Regions from separate parts of the Pseudomonas sp. DC1.2 genome, predicted to be linked through region 1. Evidence: predicted binding sites of a transcription regulator. Region 1 holds the regulator's gene; each other region holds the start of a gene.
What was found. Region 1 encodes FliA, which starts transcription of late flagellar genes. Its sites were predicted from a motif close to CTAAAGTTTNNNNNNNNNNNGCCGNTAA; they were not measured.
Positions count from the first base shown of each region.

Region 2: RHM68_RS21410 (methyl-accepting chemotaxis protein) is a predicted target of FliA. The motif match lies at 1,947-1,974, and genes of this name have one in related genera.
Region 3: RHM68_RS10740 (methyl-accepting chemotaxis protein) is a predicted target of FliA. The motif match lies at 2,707-2,734, and genes of this name have one in related genera.
Region 4: RHM68_RS24825 (methyl-accepting chemotaxis protein) is a predicted target of FliA. The motif match lies at 1,652-1,679, and genes of this name have one in related genera.

Region 1 covers NZ_CP133782.1:1,729,982-1,734,455, reverse strand. The annotation lists gene RHM68_RS07825 (protein phosphatase CheZ) at 1-713, opposite strand, end outside; gene RHM68_RS07820 (chemotaxis response regulator CheY) at 736-1,107, opposite strand; gene fliA (RNA polymerase sigma factor FliA) at 1,276-2,016, opposite strand; gene fleN (flagellar synthesis regulator FleN) at 2,013-2,843, opposite strand; gene flhF (flagellar biosynthesis protein FlhF) at 2,960-4,294, opposite strand; gene flhA (flagellar biosynthesis protein FlhA) at 4,306-4,474, opposite strand, start outside.
Region 2 covers NZ_CP133782.1:4,731,966-4,736,439, forward strand. The annotation lists gene RHM68_RS21405 (NAD(P)/FAD-dependent oxidoreductase) at 1-178, shown strand, start outside; gene RHM68_RS21410 (methyl-accepting chemotaxis protein) at 258-1,883, opposite strand; tRNA gene RHM68_RS21415 (tRNA-Pro) at 2,034-2,110, opposite strand; tRNA gene RHM68_RS21420 (tRNA-Lys) at 2,204-2,279, opposite strand; tRNA gene RHM68_RS21425 (tRNA-Pro) at 2,285-2,361, opposite strand; tRNA gene RHM68_RS21430 (tRNA-Asn) at 2,371-2,446, opposite strand; gene RHM68_RS21435 (hypothetical protein) at 2,986-4,248, shown strand.
Region 3 covers NZ_CP133782.1:2,351,157-2,355,630, forward strand. The annotation lists gene RHM68_RS10735 (bile acid:sodium symporter family protein) at 1-653, shown strand, start outside; gene RHM68_RS10740 (methyl-accepting chemotaxis protein) at 787-2,592, opposite strand; gene RHM68_RS10745 (co-regulatory protein PtrA N-terminal domain-containing protein) at 3,157-3,360, shown strand; gene RHM68_RS10750 (glycosyltransferase family 2 protein) at 3,432-4,226, shown strand; gene RHM68_RS10755 (hypothetical protein) at 4,245-4,474, opposite strand, start outside.
Region 4 covers NZ_CP133782.1:5,442,821-5,447,294, reverse strand. The annotation lists gene RHM68_RS24835 (NorM family multidrug efflux MATE transporter) at 1-522, opposite strand, end outside; gene RHM68_RS24830 (LysR substrate-binding domain-containing protein) at 681-1,601, shown strand; gene RHM68_RS24825 (methyl-accepting chemotaxis protein) at 1,788-3,764, shown strand; gene RHM68_RS24820 (hypothetical protein) at 3,884-4,123, opposite strand; gene RHM68_RS24815 (aldose 1-epimerase family protein) at 4,138-4,474, shown strand, end outside.

The DNA.
Region 1 (4,474 bases):
ATCTGCGGACCTTCACCCTGAGAGAGATGTTTTTGTGGATCTTTTTCAGCCAGCATCGCATCACGGTCATGTTCGATGCCCGCAAAGCGGTCTACCTGACTTGCCATGAGCACCAGTTTGAGCAAATTACTTTCGACTTCGGTGACCAGTTGGGTGACGCGCTTGATCACTTGACCGGTGAGGTCCTGGTAATCCTGGGCCAGCAGAATGTCGTTGAGGTTGCTCGACACCACGCGATTGTCTTCGCTGCTGCGTGTCAGGAAACCGTCGACTCGCCGAGCCAGCTCGCGGAACTCTTCGGCCCCGACTTCGCGACGCATGAACCGTCCCCAGTCGGTGCTCAACGCCTGAGCTTCCTGGCTCAGACCATTGACCAGCGGCGTGGCGTTTTCCACCAGGTCCATGGTGCGGTTAGCGGCGGCCTCAGTCAGCTTGACCACGTAACCCAAACGCTCGGTGGCGTCCGTGATCTGTGACACTTCCTCGGCTTGCGGCATGTGCGGATCGATCTGAAAATTGACAATCGCGCTATGCAGCTCACGAGTGAGCTTACCCACTTCCTGATACAGGCCTCGGTCACGGGTCTGATTGAGCTCATGGATCAGTTGCACAGCATCGCCGAATTTACCTTTTTCAAGGCTGTCGACCAGTTCGCGCGCATGTTTTTTCAGGGTCGATTCAAAATCGCCCTGTGAAGATTCGTTATGCTCCATAGCTCCCCCGTGGCGCAGTTTCTCAACCGATGCGTTCGAAAATTTTCTCGATTTTGTCTTTCAACGCCTGGGCCGTGAAGGGTTTGACCACATAGCCGTTAACACCGGCCTGGGCCGCTTCGATGATCTGCTCGCGCTTGGCTTCAGCGGTCACCATCAGCACCGGCAGGTGCTTGAGCTTTTCATCGGCACGTACATGACGCAGCAGATCGATACCGGTCATGCCAGGCATGTTCCAGTCCGTTACCAGAAAGTCGATGCTCCCGCTGTTGAGAACCGGAATGGCAGTAATGCCATCGTCAGCCTCGACCGTGTTGGTGAACCCAAGGTCACGCAACAGGTTTTTAATGATCCGCCGCATCGTTGAGAAGTCATCAACGATGAGGATTTTCATGTTCTTGTCCAATTCGACCTCCAAGCAGTCTTAAACGCGCCCAGCACCTGGACGCGCCATTTCAATCAATCCGGCAAAGCACTCGATGACTGCGTGGAGCACAACAGAGCAAGACCGGTGCCGTTCATCACCGCACCAGCCTCGTTCGCAGTGTCCCCCACACTGCCTTCAGCGCGCTCGCCACTCCCCCAAACGCCCCCGCAAACGGGCCGCGCACTGGCTATGTAACTGGCTGACCCGCGATTCGCTGACCCCCAGGACCTCACCGATTTCCTTGAGGTTCAGCTCTTCGTCGTAGTACAGCGCCAACACCAGCCGCTCACGCTCCGGCAAATTGGCAATCGCGTCCGCCAGCGCGGCCTGGAACCGTTCATCTTCCAGATCACGTGACGGCTCCGTATGAGCACTGGCGCCATCCTCGTGCAGTCCTTCGTGTTCGCCGTCCTGCAACAGGTCGTCAAAACTGAAGAGCCGACTGCCCAAGGTATCGTTCAAAATCCCGTAATAATCGTCGAGACTCAATTGGAGTTCGGCCGCAACCTCGTGATCTTTAGCGTCACGGCCGGTTTTAGCTTCAATAGAACGAATTGCGTCGCTCACCATTCGCGTATTGCGGTGAACGGAACGTGGTGCCCAGTCGCCCTTGCGGACTTCATCAAGCATCGCGCCGCGGATTCGAATGCCCGCGTAGGTCTCAAAGCTGGCACCTTTGCTGGCGTCGTATTTGGTTGAGACTTCCAGTAGCCCGATCATACCGGCCTGGATCAGGTCTTCGACCTGGACACTGGCCGGCAGACGCGCCAGCAAATGGTAAGCAATGCGTTTGACCAGTGGCGCGTAACGCTCAATCAGCTCGTATTGTGAGTCACGTGCAGACTTCTTGTAGAGGTTGTAGCCACTTGATGTCATAGGACGGGCCCTGCGGTTTGTTGCACGAGACGCTCGACAAAAAACTCCAGGTGGCCGCGCGGGTTGGCGGGCAGCGGCCAAGTGTCGACCTTTTGTGCAATGGCTTTGAACGCCAGTGAGCACTTGGAACGCGGAAAGGCTTCGTAGACGGCGCGCTGCTTCTGCACGGCTTTGCGCACGCTTTCGTCATAAGGCACGGCGCCGACGTATTGTAAGGCGACGTCAAGGAAACGGTCTGTGACCTTGGTCAACTTGGCGAACAGGTTGCGACCTTCCTGCGGGCTCTGTGCCATGTTGGCCAGGACCCGGAAGCGGTTCATGCCGTAATCGCGGTTTAGCAGTTTGATCAAGGCGTAGGCATCCGTGATCGAGGTCGGCTCGTCACAGACCACCAGCAGCACTTCTTGCGCAGCGCGCACGAAACTGACGACCGAGTCACCAATGCCTGCGGCCGTGTCGATCACCAGGACGTCAAGGTTGTCACCGATATCGCTGAACGCCTGAATCAGGCCGGCGTGTTGGGCCGGTGTCAGATGCACCATGCTCTGCGTGCCGGACGCCGCGGGAACGATCCGAATACCGCCAGGGCCCTGCAACAAAACGTCGCGCAGCTCGCAGCGACCTTCAATCACGTCGGCCAGCGTCCGTTTGGGTGTGAGACCCAGTAGAACGTCGACGTTGGCCAATCCCAAGTCAGCGTCCAGCAGCATGACCCGTCGGCCAAGCTCAGCTAGAGCCAGGGACAAGTTTACTGACACGTTAGTCTTCCCGACGCCACCTTTGCCGCCGGTCACCGCGATCACCTGTACGGGATGCATGCTGCCCATGTTATTTCTTTACCTTGTCTTACTTAGACGGAGGCCACATTACTGGCTGCGCGTTCACCATCGGAACAATGCATGGCAGGCCATCGATGTAGGTACAAAAACTGTTGATGAATACCTCAGCCGACCTGTTTGGTCGGGCTGTGGTAGATATCAGCGAACATATCAGCCATAGCTTCTTCGCTGGGCTCTTCCTGCATTTGCACGCTCACCGCGCGACTGACCAACTGGTGACGACGCGGCAGATGCAAATCATCCGGAATCCGCGGGCCGTCGGTGAGATACGCCACCGGCAATTCATGACTGATGGCCAGGCTCAACACCTCGCCCAGACTCGCCGTTTCATCCAATTTAGTCAGGATGCACCCAGCCAGACCGCAACGCTTGTAACTGTGATAAGCGGCCGCCAGGACCTGCTTCTGGCTGGTGGTTGCCAGCACTAGATAATTCTTCGATTTGATGCCACGGCCGGCCAGGCTTTCAAGTTGCATGCGCAGCGCCGGGTCGCTGGCCTGGAGGCCGGCGGTGTCGATCAGCACCACGCGTTTGCGCAACAGTGGATCCAGCGCCTGCGCCAGGGACTGACCCGGATCGACGTGGGTCACCGACACATTGAGAATCCGGCCCAGGGTCTTGAGTTGCTCCTGAGCGCCAATGCGGTAGCTGTCCATGCTCACCAGCGCGATGCTCTGCGCGCCGTACTTGAGTACATAACGGGCCGCCAGTTTGGCCAGCGTCGTCGTCTTGCCCATGCCCGCAGGGCCGACCATCGCAATCACGCCACCCTCTTCCAGAGGTTCGACTTCGGGGGTGGCGATCATCCGCGCCAGGTGCGCCAACAACATGCGCCAGGCCTGACGGGGTTCTTCAATGTCAGAAATCATCGCCAGCAGATCGCGCGACAGCGGGCCAGACAGGCCTATGCGTTGCAAGCGACGCCAGAGATTAGCCTGGGCGGGGCGACTGCCTTGCAGTTGATTCCAGGCCAGGGAGCCAAGCTGTACTTCCATCAACTCGCGCAAGCTATTGAGTTCGAAACGCATCGAGTCAAATGCTCGCGGATCGACACCGCCAGCGGCGTAGGCCGGGGCCGGCGCAGGGCGCCGCGGCTGAGTGTAAGTCGGCTCGACCAGCGGCTCAGCGGCGGTCAACGGCAGACCGGCAAACAGTTGGCGATTGGTGGTCTGGTCGCCTTCGGTTTCGCCCTCGCCACGCAGGCTCAGCTCGGCCTGGGCAGTGACGATCCGCGACTGCGTCTTGCGCAATTCATCTTCGAGTTCAATGTTCGGAACACGCGGCGCCAGCGCCGACAGCTTGTAATCCAGGGCAGCCGTTAGTTCGACACCGCCAGCGATCCGGCGATTACCAATGATGGCGGCATCAGCCCCCAACTCATCACGAACCAGTTTCATGGCCTGACGCATATCGGCGGCGAAAAAACGCTTAACTTGCATAAACCACTACCTCAGCCGTTGGGCCCTACTGTCGCAACGATGGTCACTTGCTTGTTGTCAGGAATTTCCTGATAAGCCAACACGTGCAAACCCGGCACTGCCAGCCGACCGAATCGCGAAAGCATCGCGCGAACCGGACCGGCCACCAGCAGAATCACCGGTTGACCTTGCATCTCTTGA
Region 2 (4,474 bases), 2.8 Mb from region 1:
TAACTTGATGGGCAACCTGACCGGCAGTGTGATGCTCGAAGGCTGGTTGGCGCGGATGTTTTACGTGTCGCTGTATCGCATGCACCAGGTGGCGCTTTACGGCGTATTCCGCACGGCGATGCTGATGCTGGGCAGCAAGATCGGGCGCGGGACTGAGCCGCGGCTCAAGCTGCACTGATACCCAACTACCCGCAGACGCTGGCTGAACGTAACCCGCCCCGCTCTAAATGAGCGGGGCTTTTTTTCGCCTGAAGGATTTACACCCGAAAGCGTTGCACCATGCTTTGCAGTGCGTTGGCCAGTGTCGACAACTGATGGCTGGAGGCGTTGGTCTGGTCAGCGCCCGCGGCGGAACGTACCGACAGGTCTCGAATGTTCACCAGATTGCGATCGACTTCCCGCGCCACTTGAGCTTGTTCTTCGGCAGCACTGGCGATCACCAGATTACGTTCATGAATCTCATGCACCGAGGCGGTGATGGTCTGGAGCGCCTCGCCTGCTCGCTCGGCCAGTACCAAGGTGCTGGCCGTCCGCGAAGCGCTCGCCTGCATGGAGTCCAACGCCAGGCTCGAACCATTACGCATGCCAAGCACCATCTGTTCGATTTCCTGGGTCGACTGCTGCGTGCGATGCGCCAGTGCGCGCACTTCATCGGCCACCACCGCGAAACCTCGCCCACTCTCTCCGGCACGCGCCGCTTCTATCGCCGCATTAAGCGCCAGCAAGTTGGTTTGCTCGGCGATGGCTCGAATCACATCCAACACCTTGCCGATGTCTTGAGACTGATTGGCCAGGGACTGCACCAACTCGCCAGTGTGCTGCACGTCATTGGCCAAGGCACTGATGGCGCTCGCAGTTTCGCTGACCCGCTGCTGCCCCAATTGCGCTGACTCGCTGGACTGGCGAGTGGCATCGGAGGTGGACACCGCATTGCGGGCGACCTCTTCCACGGCAGCGGTCATTTCGTTGACCGCCGTGGCGGCCTGTTCGATTTCGTTATTTTGCTGCTGCAAGCCTTGAGTACTGTCGAGGGTCACAGCGTTCAGCTCATCTGCCGCCTTGGTCAGTTGAGTCGCCGAACCACTGATGCCTTGCAGGGTTTCACGCAGGTTTTGCTGCATGGTCGCCAAGGCCTTGAGCAAACGGCTCACTTCATCGTTACCGTGGGTTTCGATAGGCTTGGTTAGATCGCCCTGTGCCACGCTTTCTGCGGCCTGCAGGGCTTCATTCAACGGGCGCACGATACTGCGAGTCAGCAGCATCGCCAACGCAACCGTCGCCAGTGCCGCCAACGCAATGAACAGGCTGACAATCATTCGCGACGTTTCGTAGTGCGCCAGGGAGGTCTGGCTTTCCGTCGCCACCTGTTTGGCGAACAACTCAGCCAGGTCGTTGAGTTGTTTACCAGAACCATCGACGACGGTTTTCATATCCAGCAATAACAATTTGGTCAGCTCGTCACGCCGCCCTTGCTCGGCCAAGGCGAACGACTGGGCGATGCCAGCACGATAAGCATTGAAGGTGGTTTTAAACTGGTCATACAGCGCTTTACCTTCGGCGGTGGTGACCAATTTGTCGTAAGCGGTGATTTTATCGCTCAGTTCCTTGTCCCGCGTGTCCATCTGAGTGCGGTACTGCGCGATGTTCTTTGGGTCCTGATCCAGGGCCATCCGTAAGGAAATGGTACGAATGCGCAGCATAATTTCGCGGATTTCGTCACCGCCACGAATACTCGGCAGCCATTGGGTCTCTACCGCCACCTCGTTATCACGGATGCTCGACATCTGCCTCAGGGCAAAAACCCCGAGCAAGGCAACCAGCACAGCGATCAGGGCAAACCCAAGCGCAGCACGCGGGGCAATATTCAGCTGACGAAGAAACATAACGAGCGCCTTTTCTTTGTTATTGGCTGGAGAAAGAGGCGCTGTCTGTGCCTCGCTAGCTCGTTATCGGCCGGTTGTATGACGACTGAAGTGTTCTTTTCGCCAGACCAAAAAAAATCCCCGTATCTTTCGATACGAGGATTTTTAATATGGTCGGGGTAAGGGGATTCGAACTCCTGACATCCTGCTCCCAAAGCAGGCGCGCTACCAGACTGCGCTATACCCCGGTAAAAAGATGACCTTTACAAGTCACCTTCTTCGATCAGCGCTTTTGGCGTCTGATCTTAAGATCTGATTCCAGCGTTAACTGGTTTCAAAAATGGTGGGTCGTGTGGGATTCGAACCTACGACCAATTGGTTAAAAGCCAACTGCTCTACCAACTGAGCTAACGACCCAAAAATGGTCGGGGTAAGGGGATTCGAACTCCTGACATCCTGCTCCCAAAGCAGGCGCGCTACCGGACTGCGCTATACCCCGGCTTGAAATTGGCTCCGTGACCAGGACTCGAACCTGGGACCCAATGATTAACAGTCATTTGCTCTACCGACTGAGCTATCACGGAACTGCATATTTCAATTACAACAGTGAAACTTTTCCACCTCTTCAACGCGTTCGCATCGCTGCGTTCGTGTGTCTGAGGCGCGCTATTCTACAATTTTAAGCACCTCTGTCAACCCCCTAAATTGCTTTCAAGACAATGATTTGCAACTTATTTCAGATTCCTGCTTGGGGAGCAGAAACCCTTCGGGGTGACTTACTGCGGGGCGCACTTTACAAGCCTTTTCCTTTGAGTTCAACAGCCTGGAGAAAAAAGGCTTCGCATTGAGACTGAATACCCTAACGGCACATAGTTTTGTGAGCGGGCACTGGAGATCTAGCCGCAGTCGGTGCTCGACCTCAGTGAGGATGAGGCCACTCCAAGCGATCCTTTCAACAGCGTTGTCCCGGCAGGCAGTCGGCTGTTTGGCGTGTAAAGCAGGTAAAAAAGCCCGGTGGACGATGGTCACTTGCCCATGAACGACTGGAGCTCACCCTCCAATTTCCAGATAATGGCCATATGCTGCTAATCCGCGCAGCCCACTGATAAGGACATCCTGTTCGATGAAGTTGCCGTCCACTGCCCTGCTCCTCGCTTGCGCCCTATTCCTGCCCACCGCCGCCCAAGCCAGCGATGCCGCGTTGACCGAAACGCTCAAAGCCTTCACTCGCTGCGATGCCAGTTTCTTCGCCAGCCTGAACACCCACCGCGACGCGTGGGGGGCGTTTGCGCCGCTTAAGCAGGAAAAAAATGCGGCGTGGATAACCGTCAAAAATCGCGGCAGCAGCCCGGAAAATTCGATGCCTCTGCTCGGTACGCCGGTCGTTGCCGGTATGAAACTGTTGTCCTATGTCGACGAGAGCAGCGACCTCGGCCAACTGGGTCACTACTATTACTGGGGCTTCATTGTTGAAGGCAGCGTAAACGAAGTGGCCAAGCGCCTCGCGCCGTTGATGGAGCAGCCCAAGCAATTGCAGAATGTAGGCTCGTCCTATGTGCGCAGTGAAATCAAGGTCGGTGACCAATGGCGAGTCATCCAGCCGCAGCCAGGCACGGCGCCGGGTAGCAAACGTGTAGAACGCGTCTTGATCGTTGAGGCGGAAGGCAAGCAGGGCAATCAATCACGGGTCAATTGTTCCGTGCAGGGCGCCGTTGACGGTGCGATGCTCGCCCAACTGCGCCCGGACATCGCGCCGGCTGATTATCCTCAGCCACAACCGGATACAAGCATTACCGGGGTCGCCGTACCGGAAGAAGTGCTCAAGCGCCTCGACTCGCCTCTGCTCATACCGAAATTCAAAACACTGAGCTACACCTACGCCACCAAGACCGGCGATAAGGTCAATGATCGTCCGGTGACGATTGAGTACACCGCAGACGGCGGCTTGCTGAAGAAGAATGAGATCTACAGCGAAGCCTTCCACGTCGAGCGTCTCACCCAGGCGGGCCTGATTCAGTTGAAGTCGAAAATGAACGGCATAGGCGATGGACGCGTGTTGCTCACCCGCGAACTTGAGGTTAAGACCCCGACGAGCTGGAGCCCCGGCCAAACGTTGAGCGCTCGCCTGGTCATGGAAGAAGTGCCTGCCCGGCCAACCGACAAACCCATAAAACTGTCGACGACTTGCACCGTGGGTCAGCGCTTCCCTGCCCGGCAAGTATTCGCCTCGCTGACCGGCGATGCCATCGCGCTTGAGTGCGAACATGACAACAGTAAAACCTCCAACGCGTTTATCGAGGACTTGGGGGTTTCCCTGATTCTGGAGTCGACGTCGAACAAAACAAGTAGCGTGTACACGCTCACAGCCTTGGATGTTGTGCGTTAAGCAGTCATCAAGACTGAGGCCAAGACACGCTTGCAGATGCAGCGCCTGCAGGGGCGGCCGCCAGCACCCAGAGCGCGTTGCCGAGCGCGTCTGAATCAAATGCATGGCATCCCCTGCCGATTGACGGCACAGCTTTTATTTTTCCCCGGTCAAAAAAAACCCTCAGAGAGGGATTTTGAAGTAAGTCCACACTGAAAAGCCCTAACTGTGTATTCCCACGTGGGGA
Region 3 (4,474 bases), 620 kb from region 1:
CGATTGCGTTTACCTCGCTTGCGCGTGGCAACGTCCCGGCGGCGATTTGCAGTGCCGCGGCATCCAGCCTGTTTGGCATCTTTCTCACGCCGTTGCTGGTGACGCTGCTGCTGGATGTCCACGGCAATGGCGGCTCGACGCTTGACGCCATTCTGAAGATCGGCGTGCAACTGCTCCTGCCGTTTATTGCTGGGCAAATCGCTCGGCGCTGGATGGGGTCTTGGGTAGGACGCAACAAGAATTGGCTGAAGTTCGTTGACCAAGGGTCGATCCTGTTAGTGGTCTACGGGGCGTTCAGCGAGGCAGTGAACGAAGGTATTTGGCACCAGATCCCGCTCTGGGAGCTGGCCGGGCTGGTCGTGGCCTGCTGCGTGTTGCTGGCGCTGGTATTGCTGGCGTCCACTGTAGTTGGCAAAGCCTTTGGCTTCAGCCAGGAAGACCGCATCACGATTCTGTTTTGCGGTTCGAAGAAAAGCCTGGCGACCGGCGTGCCGATGGCCCAAGTGTTGTTCGCCGGGAGCACCATGGGGGTGTTGATTTTGCCGCTGATGCTGTTTCATCAAATACAGTTGATGGTTTGCGCAGTGCTGGCGCAGAAATATGCCAAGCGCCAGGAGTCAGTGGCTGAACTGATGGGGCAGGTGGATCCTTGATCATCAGCATTGGGTCTGCCAACAGGCCTGGGGATTTCTCAGGCGCGCGCTGATCGTACTGATTGTGGCGGTCTGCGGCCTGCGACGCGTGAGCGCGCCGCAGGCCTTGAGAGCACACGCTCTACATGTTGAATCAAGACACCACGGAGCGCAGTTCACCTGCCAACAACGAAAGCTCGTCAGCGGTAACGGCGTTATCTTCTATGCCCTCCATCAACACGACGCTGCCGTTACGAATCTCCGTTACGTTGCGGTTAATGTCTTCCGATACGGCATGCTGCTGAACTGCCGCACTGGCGATCTGGGTGTTCATGCCGACAATCCGCTTAACGCCTTCATTGATGGCGTCCAGACTTGTCGATGCCTGATCGGCAGAGGCAATGCAATCCTGCGCTCTGTCCTTGCCGGCCTTCATTTGCTCTACGGCCGCTGACGTCGCGAGTTGCAACTCTTGAATGATTCGACGGATTTCTTCAGTCGAACGCTGTGTGCGTGACGCCAGGGTTCGAACTTCGTCGGCGACGACGGCAAAGCCACGGCCTTGTTCCCCGGCGCGGGCCGCTTCGATGGCCGCATTCAACGCTAGCAGGTTGGTTTGATCGGCGATGTTGCGGATCACCTCAATGACGCCACCAATCTCTTGGCTGTGTACGGCAAGCGCTGAAACTTTTTGCGCGCTGAGTTCAACTTCGTTGGCCAAGGCTTCAATCGTCACCCGAGTGTCCTGCATCACCACCAAGCCGCTGCTTGAGGCGTGGCTGGCTTGCTCAGCTGCGTGGGCGGCACCTTCAGTGTTCTGCGCCACGTCGGCAACGCTTGCGGTCATCTCGTTTATCGCCGTGGCGACTTGCTCGGTTTCACCCTGTTGTGAGTTCATCGATTGCTTCGCACGATCAATGGACAATCCCAAGCGGGAGGCCGCCTCTGATACCGACTGAGAACTACGCTCGACTTGAGCCAGCGAAGTACCAAAAGCCTGCACCATGTGATTTAGGCCATTCCCCACGTCCGCCATTTCATCTTTCCCTCGCACCTGGACGCGAGCCCTGAGATCGCCCTGAGCGATAAGACGCGTGGCGCTCAGCACCTCATCAATGGCTCTGCGCATCGCACTGTAGATACCGCTGAACGCATAAATCAGCAGCAACCCCATGAAGGTAAACATGGCCAGGATCAACGTCCTCTCAGAGGATTTCTTTTGGATTCTTTGTTCCAGCACCTCAAACAGCGCGTCCTGCAGGATGTCCTGAGCCTTGTACAACTCGGCGACAACAGCATTGCCCTTCGCCAGCAAACCCTGCGTGCCGCCCACGTTGTCACGTGTCGCACCGATCAGCGCCTCGAGGTCACTGCGCAAGCTGTCCAGATTCGTGAGAGAGCTAGTCACCGGCAACTGAATTTTATCGGCGAGTGCCGGCTCTTTACGGCGCAGGAGGCTTAGGCTTTGCTGAAGGTCTTTGCGCATCTGCGTCTCTTGCTTGAGCAGTGACTTCAGCGAAAACCGGGTGCTATCGCTCAGCGGTTGCCCCTCCCGCAGACCACTGGCCATGCCGCGGAGCTGGCCCACGACATTGATTTGCCGCGGTAGCCGCAAGGTGCTCTGGTCGATCATGAACAGCGACGCGTAATCTTCATCCAGCACCATTCCTGAGGTGGCCGAGACGAAATACACGAAATTCAACGTCTCTGTCAGTTGATCGTTCCAATCGTCGAACGCCTTGGTCTGGCTGGCATCGACTTTTACCCCATCAATCAGCCGCTGCGCCCCTGAGCGCAAGCGTTGTACGCGGTCACCGGTTTCGAGCTCCGCGTTGAATCGTCGGTCAGTGGTTTCAAGTTTCGAGAACGCGTCTTGCAACTTTGCCTGATTGGCTGACAGGTCGGCTTGAGCCGTTGAGTCGCTGCTCAGCAGGCGGTTCGTTAAGGCCCGCTGCAACATTGATAACCGTGGCTTCTTCGTCCACCTCATGGCGCGATAGCGCTTCTTACTGAGAGTCCGCGGGCGGCTTGAGGGTGGTCCGTGAAAACGTAAGTAAATAAAATTTCATTGAGGCTTTCGACGGCGATGCTAATAACTTTAAATAAACTTGTACATTTATTAAAAGTTGTACAAGTTTGAGCGTTTTTGGGAGAGTGATGCCGTTGTGGCATCAGTGTGTTTGCCACGCCCGCAGGATGCCTGCGTCTTGCGCCAAACCGCGGTTTAGAGCGGTGTCGGCGCGCTGGAGTTAGGGGCGCTGCCGTCGTGCTTTGAATCGAAAAAGTCCTGCTCTGCATTAAATGCCGCCTTGTGCGGCACCCCTAATCGTCTTTCCGCAAACGCAAACGTGACGACTGCCGCGGCCGACTATTGCGTCCCGCGTGTGCTCGCAAGAAAACCAACTCAGAAAAAAACCTGAAAAAAAATTCATTTGGCGGGGAACAGGGTGAACGGTCTGGTACAGCAGACTGAGTTCAACCAGCCAACAGTGTGTTGGCTGAACTCAATACTGGAGATGTTTTTATGCACGGCCTGAAGGTTTTTTTGCTGGTGACGTTAATGAGTGCTTCTGTAGCAGCGATGGCGGAAGGCGGTGGCGATACCGTCATGGCCAAGATGGAAGCTGCACGAGAATCCGCCATGACCACGTACCAACAGTCAGACACTGATACTGCCATCGCCGATAATCAGAACACTTCGCTTGATGAAGCCGCACGGTCGAATTGATCGCGGGCACATTGCTTTAAATCTACGAAATTAGTCGTTGCATCGGTTTAATAATCGAGGATCAATAGTCCATGACCTGCCAATCTTCCACGACAGCAAACTACAGCATTGTGTTGGTTAACTACAAAACACTTGAACTGACTAAAACGTGTCTCATGCTGTTGCAGGATGCTTTGCGGGGTACGGGTGTTCCGGTGATTGTGGTCGATAACAACTCTGACGATGAGAGCAGTGATTACTTGCGCACAGTGGACTGGATTCAACTGCTCGAACGCAAGAGCCCCTATCGCGAGCCTGGCAATATTGCCCATGGCCGGGCGCTGGATCTCGCTTTAGAGCATGTTGAAACCGATTACCTGTTTCTGTTGCATAGCGATACTTTTATTTACGATCCTTCTGTATTCACCATGATGATAAGTGAGTGCAGTGGTGCGCGCGAAGTGGCGGCCGTCGGATGCCTGGAGCAACTGGATCGTGGTGTCGCTCGTTCAACCTGGCGACTTATTTCACGTTTTTTCAAACACTACTCTCGACGCTCTTTATTAGCGTTGGGTATCGAGGTAAGAGCACCAAAACCCTACAGAGAAAAGCATCTGAAGAGCTTTTGTACGCTGTGGAATGCGGCGCTCATCAAGAAGCACGGGTTTCACTTTCAAATGGATGATCGTAATCCAGGTTATGAGTTGCAAGACAGGATGGTTGCGCGGGGTTATCAGATCGGTTTTATATCGCCGCGGAAGATGTTTACCTACCTTGATCATATTCAAAGTGGCACCGTTGCAGCGATGGGGGGTTATTCCTCCAGCCACCGAAGAGTCAAGAAATATGAACAGGTCACACAACAGCGGACATTGAAGGCTTACTAGTTTGATAAAACCAGTGTGCTATTCCGTTGTGTGTTTGGACATCGTTACATTGAGCGCTTCGGAGACAAGAGCGGTCAGTATGGGCTTGGCGCTCGACTGCATCGTGTTACCAATTTCGGGTTGGCGCTCTACGACTTTACCCGCGTATTTTGATGCTCGACCTTCAGCGGCGAGTGACGACAACTCTTCTTCAGAGAATGATTTTTCATAGGCTTGCGCGATGTTTTCATCCCACTTGGGTTGGTACT
Region 4 (4,474 bases), 2.1 Mb from region 1:
GAGGACGAAGTTGGCGACCGTGCCGCACAGACTGATCACCATCACGGGCGTCGCCCGACCGATGGCGCTGGTGAAACCGCGCAGGGCCATGAAGCTCAGATAACCGGGCAGGGCGAAGGGCAGGATCAGTAAAAACTGCCCTGCAGCGTGAACGTTGGCGTCGGTCTGACCGAACAGCAGCAGGACCGGCTTGAGGTTCCACAGCAGCAGACCCGCCACCAGCGCCATCAACCACGCCAGCCACAGGCCTGCCTGGGTTAGTCGTGCGGCTCCGACGATGTCCCCGGCACCCTGACGGATTGCCACCAGCGTGCCGACGGCCGCGATTACGCCAATACAGAAAATCGATACGAAGGAGTAAGTCGCCGCGCCCAAGCCGCCACCGGCCAGTGCCTCGGGGCTCAGGCGCGCCATCATCAACGTATCAGTGAGGACCATCAGCATGTGCGCCAACTGCGAGGCAATCAACGGCCCCGCCAGCCGCAGGATGGCCCAGAGTTCAGTACGTGCTGGATGCTGCATGATCATCACGCTCGATTATTGAAAAGTGCTGGAGAGTGACGATTCTCGGCGCTCTGCGGGCTTTGCACAAAGGGATAAATAGGATGGATCGCATGATTAAAACTCATGCAAAAGAGTTTCTGCTAAGTTGGCCCGATCTTGCTGTAGGAGCGTTCCTGATGTCTCGTCGTCTTCCTCCCTTATATGCGTTGCGCGCATTCGAAGCGGCCGCGCGGCATCGCTCATTTACTCGTGCCGCCGAAGAACTGTCGATTACCCAAAGTGCGGTCAGCCGGCATATCCGCACGCTCGAAGAGCACTTTGCCTGTCGGTTGTTTCATCGCAGTGGACGCAACCTGCAATTGACCGAGTCGGCGCGACTGATCCTCCCCGGCATTCGCGAGGGCTTCACCGCGCTCGAACGCGCGTGTAATACCTTGCGCGCCGAGGACGATATTCTGCGTATGAAAGCGCCATCTACTCTGACCATGCGCTGGCTGCTGGCGCGACTCAGTCGCTTCCGGCATATGCAGCCGGGGAATGAAGTGCAATTGACCAGTGCCTGGATGGACATCGACACGGTGGACTTCAACCACGAGCCGTTCGACTGTGCGGTGATCCTCAGCAACGGGAATTTTCCACCGGACTGGGAGGCGACTTTCCTGTTCTGCGAAGAGCTGATTCCTGTCGGTGCGCCGAATCTGCTGAAGGACCCGCCGTGGGATGTTGCGCGCTTGACCAGCACCGAGCTGCTGCACCCGACGCCGGATCGTCGCGATTGGCGTAACTGGCTGGAGCGTATGGGCCTGGCCGATCAGGTCTCGCTCAAGGGTGGACAGGTATTCGATACTCTGGAACTGGGCATGATCGCGGCGGCTCGCGGTTACGGCGTGTCGATGGGCGACCTGCTGATGGTCGCGGAAGATGTGGCTCAGGGACGTCTGAGTTTGCCGTGGCCGACGGCCGTTGCCAGCGGTGAGCATTATTACCTGGTCTGGCCGAAAACCCGTCCGGGGGGTGAACGCCTGCGTCGTCTCAGCGATTTCCTGCAAGGCGAGGTCCGCACCATGGAGCTGCCGGTTGTCGAGCACCTGAACTGAATCGAAGAGGGCGCTACACTAGCGGCTTTGAGCCATATCCCTATTCATTACTCAAGTATTCAGCTTTGCCGCCGAAAGTCTGCAGGTGGAACCTTCGTGCAGGCTCTGCGTTATTCCCCTTATTAGAAATTTTGCTGAACGCAGCGTGTGATCACGGAGGATCTGCTCGTTCAGCCAGGAGCTGTCATGTCTCAACCCCGTGCCCGGATCGCCTCACAGCTTGGTCTTGCGCTTGCCGTGATACTGGCGACTGTTATCAGCGGCAGTACCGTGTTCGCCCTGCGTTCGCTGGACACCGCCAACCTCGCCACCCGCGAAGAGCACCTCGCCAGTGAGGCGCGGTTGCTGGCCGATCAACTGAGCACGTTCCACGGCAGCCTGCGGGAAAGTACCCAGCGCCTGAGTGGTCTTTTCGAGAAGCGCTTCACCGCCGGTTTAAGTGTGCATCCGGACGAACCAGTGACCATGGCGGGCTTGCAGACCCCAGGTCTGCACCTGGGCAGCGACGTGCTGAACAACAACTTCAAGGAAGTGGATGAATTCAAAGCGATGACCGCCGGTGTGGCGACATTGTTTGTCCGCAGTGGTGAGGATTTTATCCGCGTCAGCACCTCCCTGAGCAAACAGGACGGTACTCGTGCCATCGGCACGCTCCTCGATCACGCCCACCCGGCCTATGCGCGCCTGATCGCCGGGCAGGGTTACGTCGGCCGAGCGCTACTGTTTGATCGTTTCTACATGACGCAATACACCCCCGTGCGAGATGCCGGCGGTAAGGTGATCGCCGTGTTGTTTGTAGGATTCGATTACACCGACGCGCAGAACGCTCAGTTCGAAAACCTCAAACGCTTCCGTATCGGTAAGACCGGCTCACTGGCGCTGATGGACGAACAGAAAAAATGGCTGGTGCCAATTGCCGGTGTGCAGGCGTTGGATCAAGCGGTTCCGGCCATCGTTGCGCTGGCAAAAACGCCGGGTAAGGGTGATTTTTGGAGCGACAAGTCCGAAGGCTTCTACAGCGTAGCCGTGCCGTTTGACGGTGGGCCGTGGTCGGTTGTCGCGAGCATGCCGCAATCGGAAATCAACGCCTTGACCTGGAGCGTTGGTATTCAATTGGCGATTGGCAGTCTGCTGGCGATGTTGATCGCCGTTGGTTCGGCAGTCTGGTTGCTGCGCAGCAAACTCGCGCCGCTGGGCGACCTGGTGCGTCAGGCGGAAGCCTTGGGCGCCGGTGATTTGAGCGTGCGCCTGAACGTGTCGAGCAACGACGAAATTGGTCAGTTGGCCCGCGCCTTCAACCAGATGAGCCAAGCCCTGTCGACCATGGTCGAGCACATCCGCAAAGCCTCGCAAGAGGTCAACAGTCGTGCCCAGGCGTTGTCCGGTCTGTCCGGCGGGGCATATGAAGGGATGGAGCAGCAGTCCGGCGAAATTACCAGCATGGCGGGTGCCGTGGAAGAATTCAGTGCCACGTCTCTGGACATTGCCGACAACATGGGCAGCACCCAGCGACTGGCTCAGGAAAACGCACAGCAAACTCAGATTGGTCGCACGTCCATGGACGAAGCGTCTTCCTCTCTGGAGCAAATCGCCAGTGCGTTGAATAGCACTGCAACGGTGATCAATACCTTGGGTCAGCGTTCTCAGGAAATCGGCGGCATCGTCGGGGTGATTAAGTCGATTGCCGATCAGACCAACCTGTTGGCGTTAAACGCTGCCATCGAAGCGGCCCGTGCCGGTGAGCAGGGCCGTGGTTTTGCGGTGGTGGCCGATGAGGTGCGTAACCTGGCCTCACGCACGCGTCAGGCGACGGACGAAATTTCTAGCATGATCCAGAGCATCCAGCAGGAAACCGGCCACGCCATCAGCACCATGGAGCAGGGCAATGTCCTGATGCAAGAAGGCTTGTCGCGTAATGCCAATGTGGCTTCGGCCTTGGCGCGGATCGATGAGCAAAGCCGCTCGGCCGGTCAGCAGTTTGCAGCGATCACCACTGCGACGCAGGAACAAAGCAGCACCGCGACGTTGCTCAGCAGTAATTTGCAAAGCATTGCATTGGCCAACAGTGAGCAGCGGGAAGTGGTGTCGAACCTGGCGATTACCGCCAAGGAACTTGAGTCACTGGCGGCGGAATTACGCCAAGAGGTTGACCGGTTTCGTTGAAGTGCCTTTGAAATAGCTTTCGCGAGCTGACTCCCCCCAGGGGTTGTTTGGTGTTCACACTCAACGTGTGATCACCGCCAATCCAATGTAGGAGCGAGCCTGTTCGCGATGGAATCGCCTCATTTTTCAGACTTATCCCCACGTCTCGGATCAACCCGCTTGCCGATATCGCGCAGGTGCGCCCACTGATTCACCATCGATGGTGCCCTGAGCGTCCTCGCGCAGTGGCCGGTGATGCTGGCCGAGCCCATTGAACAAGGCGTGGCGATTGAGCGTGCGGCGTGAGTTTTCCGGTTGTTGTCGAGCTTTTGAGCTTGCTGAAACGTTTCTTCAAGTCTATAAAAACGGCACAACTCCAAGAAAGGCTCCTCTCATGATCCCGCTCAAACTCATCGTTGCTCTTGGCGCGCTGTCCGCTGCCTCCCATGCCATGGCCTGGGATTACGTCCTGCTCGATACCGACAAAGCAGCCCAGAACTGGCAAATCACCAGTCAGCAACTGGGCGTAAAAACCGACAAACCCTTTTCTGTGACCCTGCGCACGCTGCACGGTGGTCGCCAGGAGGGTGTCAGCATCGTTGATATCGATAACGGCACCCTGAAACTCTCGGTGGTGCCGACACGAGGGATGAACGTCCTGCACGCCTCGGTAGGCAACGTGCGTATGGGATGGGATTCGCCAGTCAAGGACGTAGTCAACCCGTCGTTTA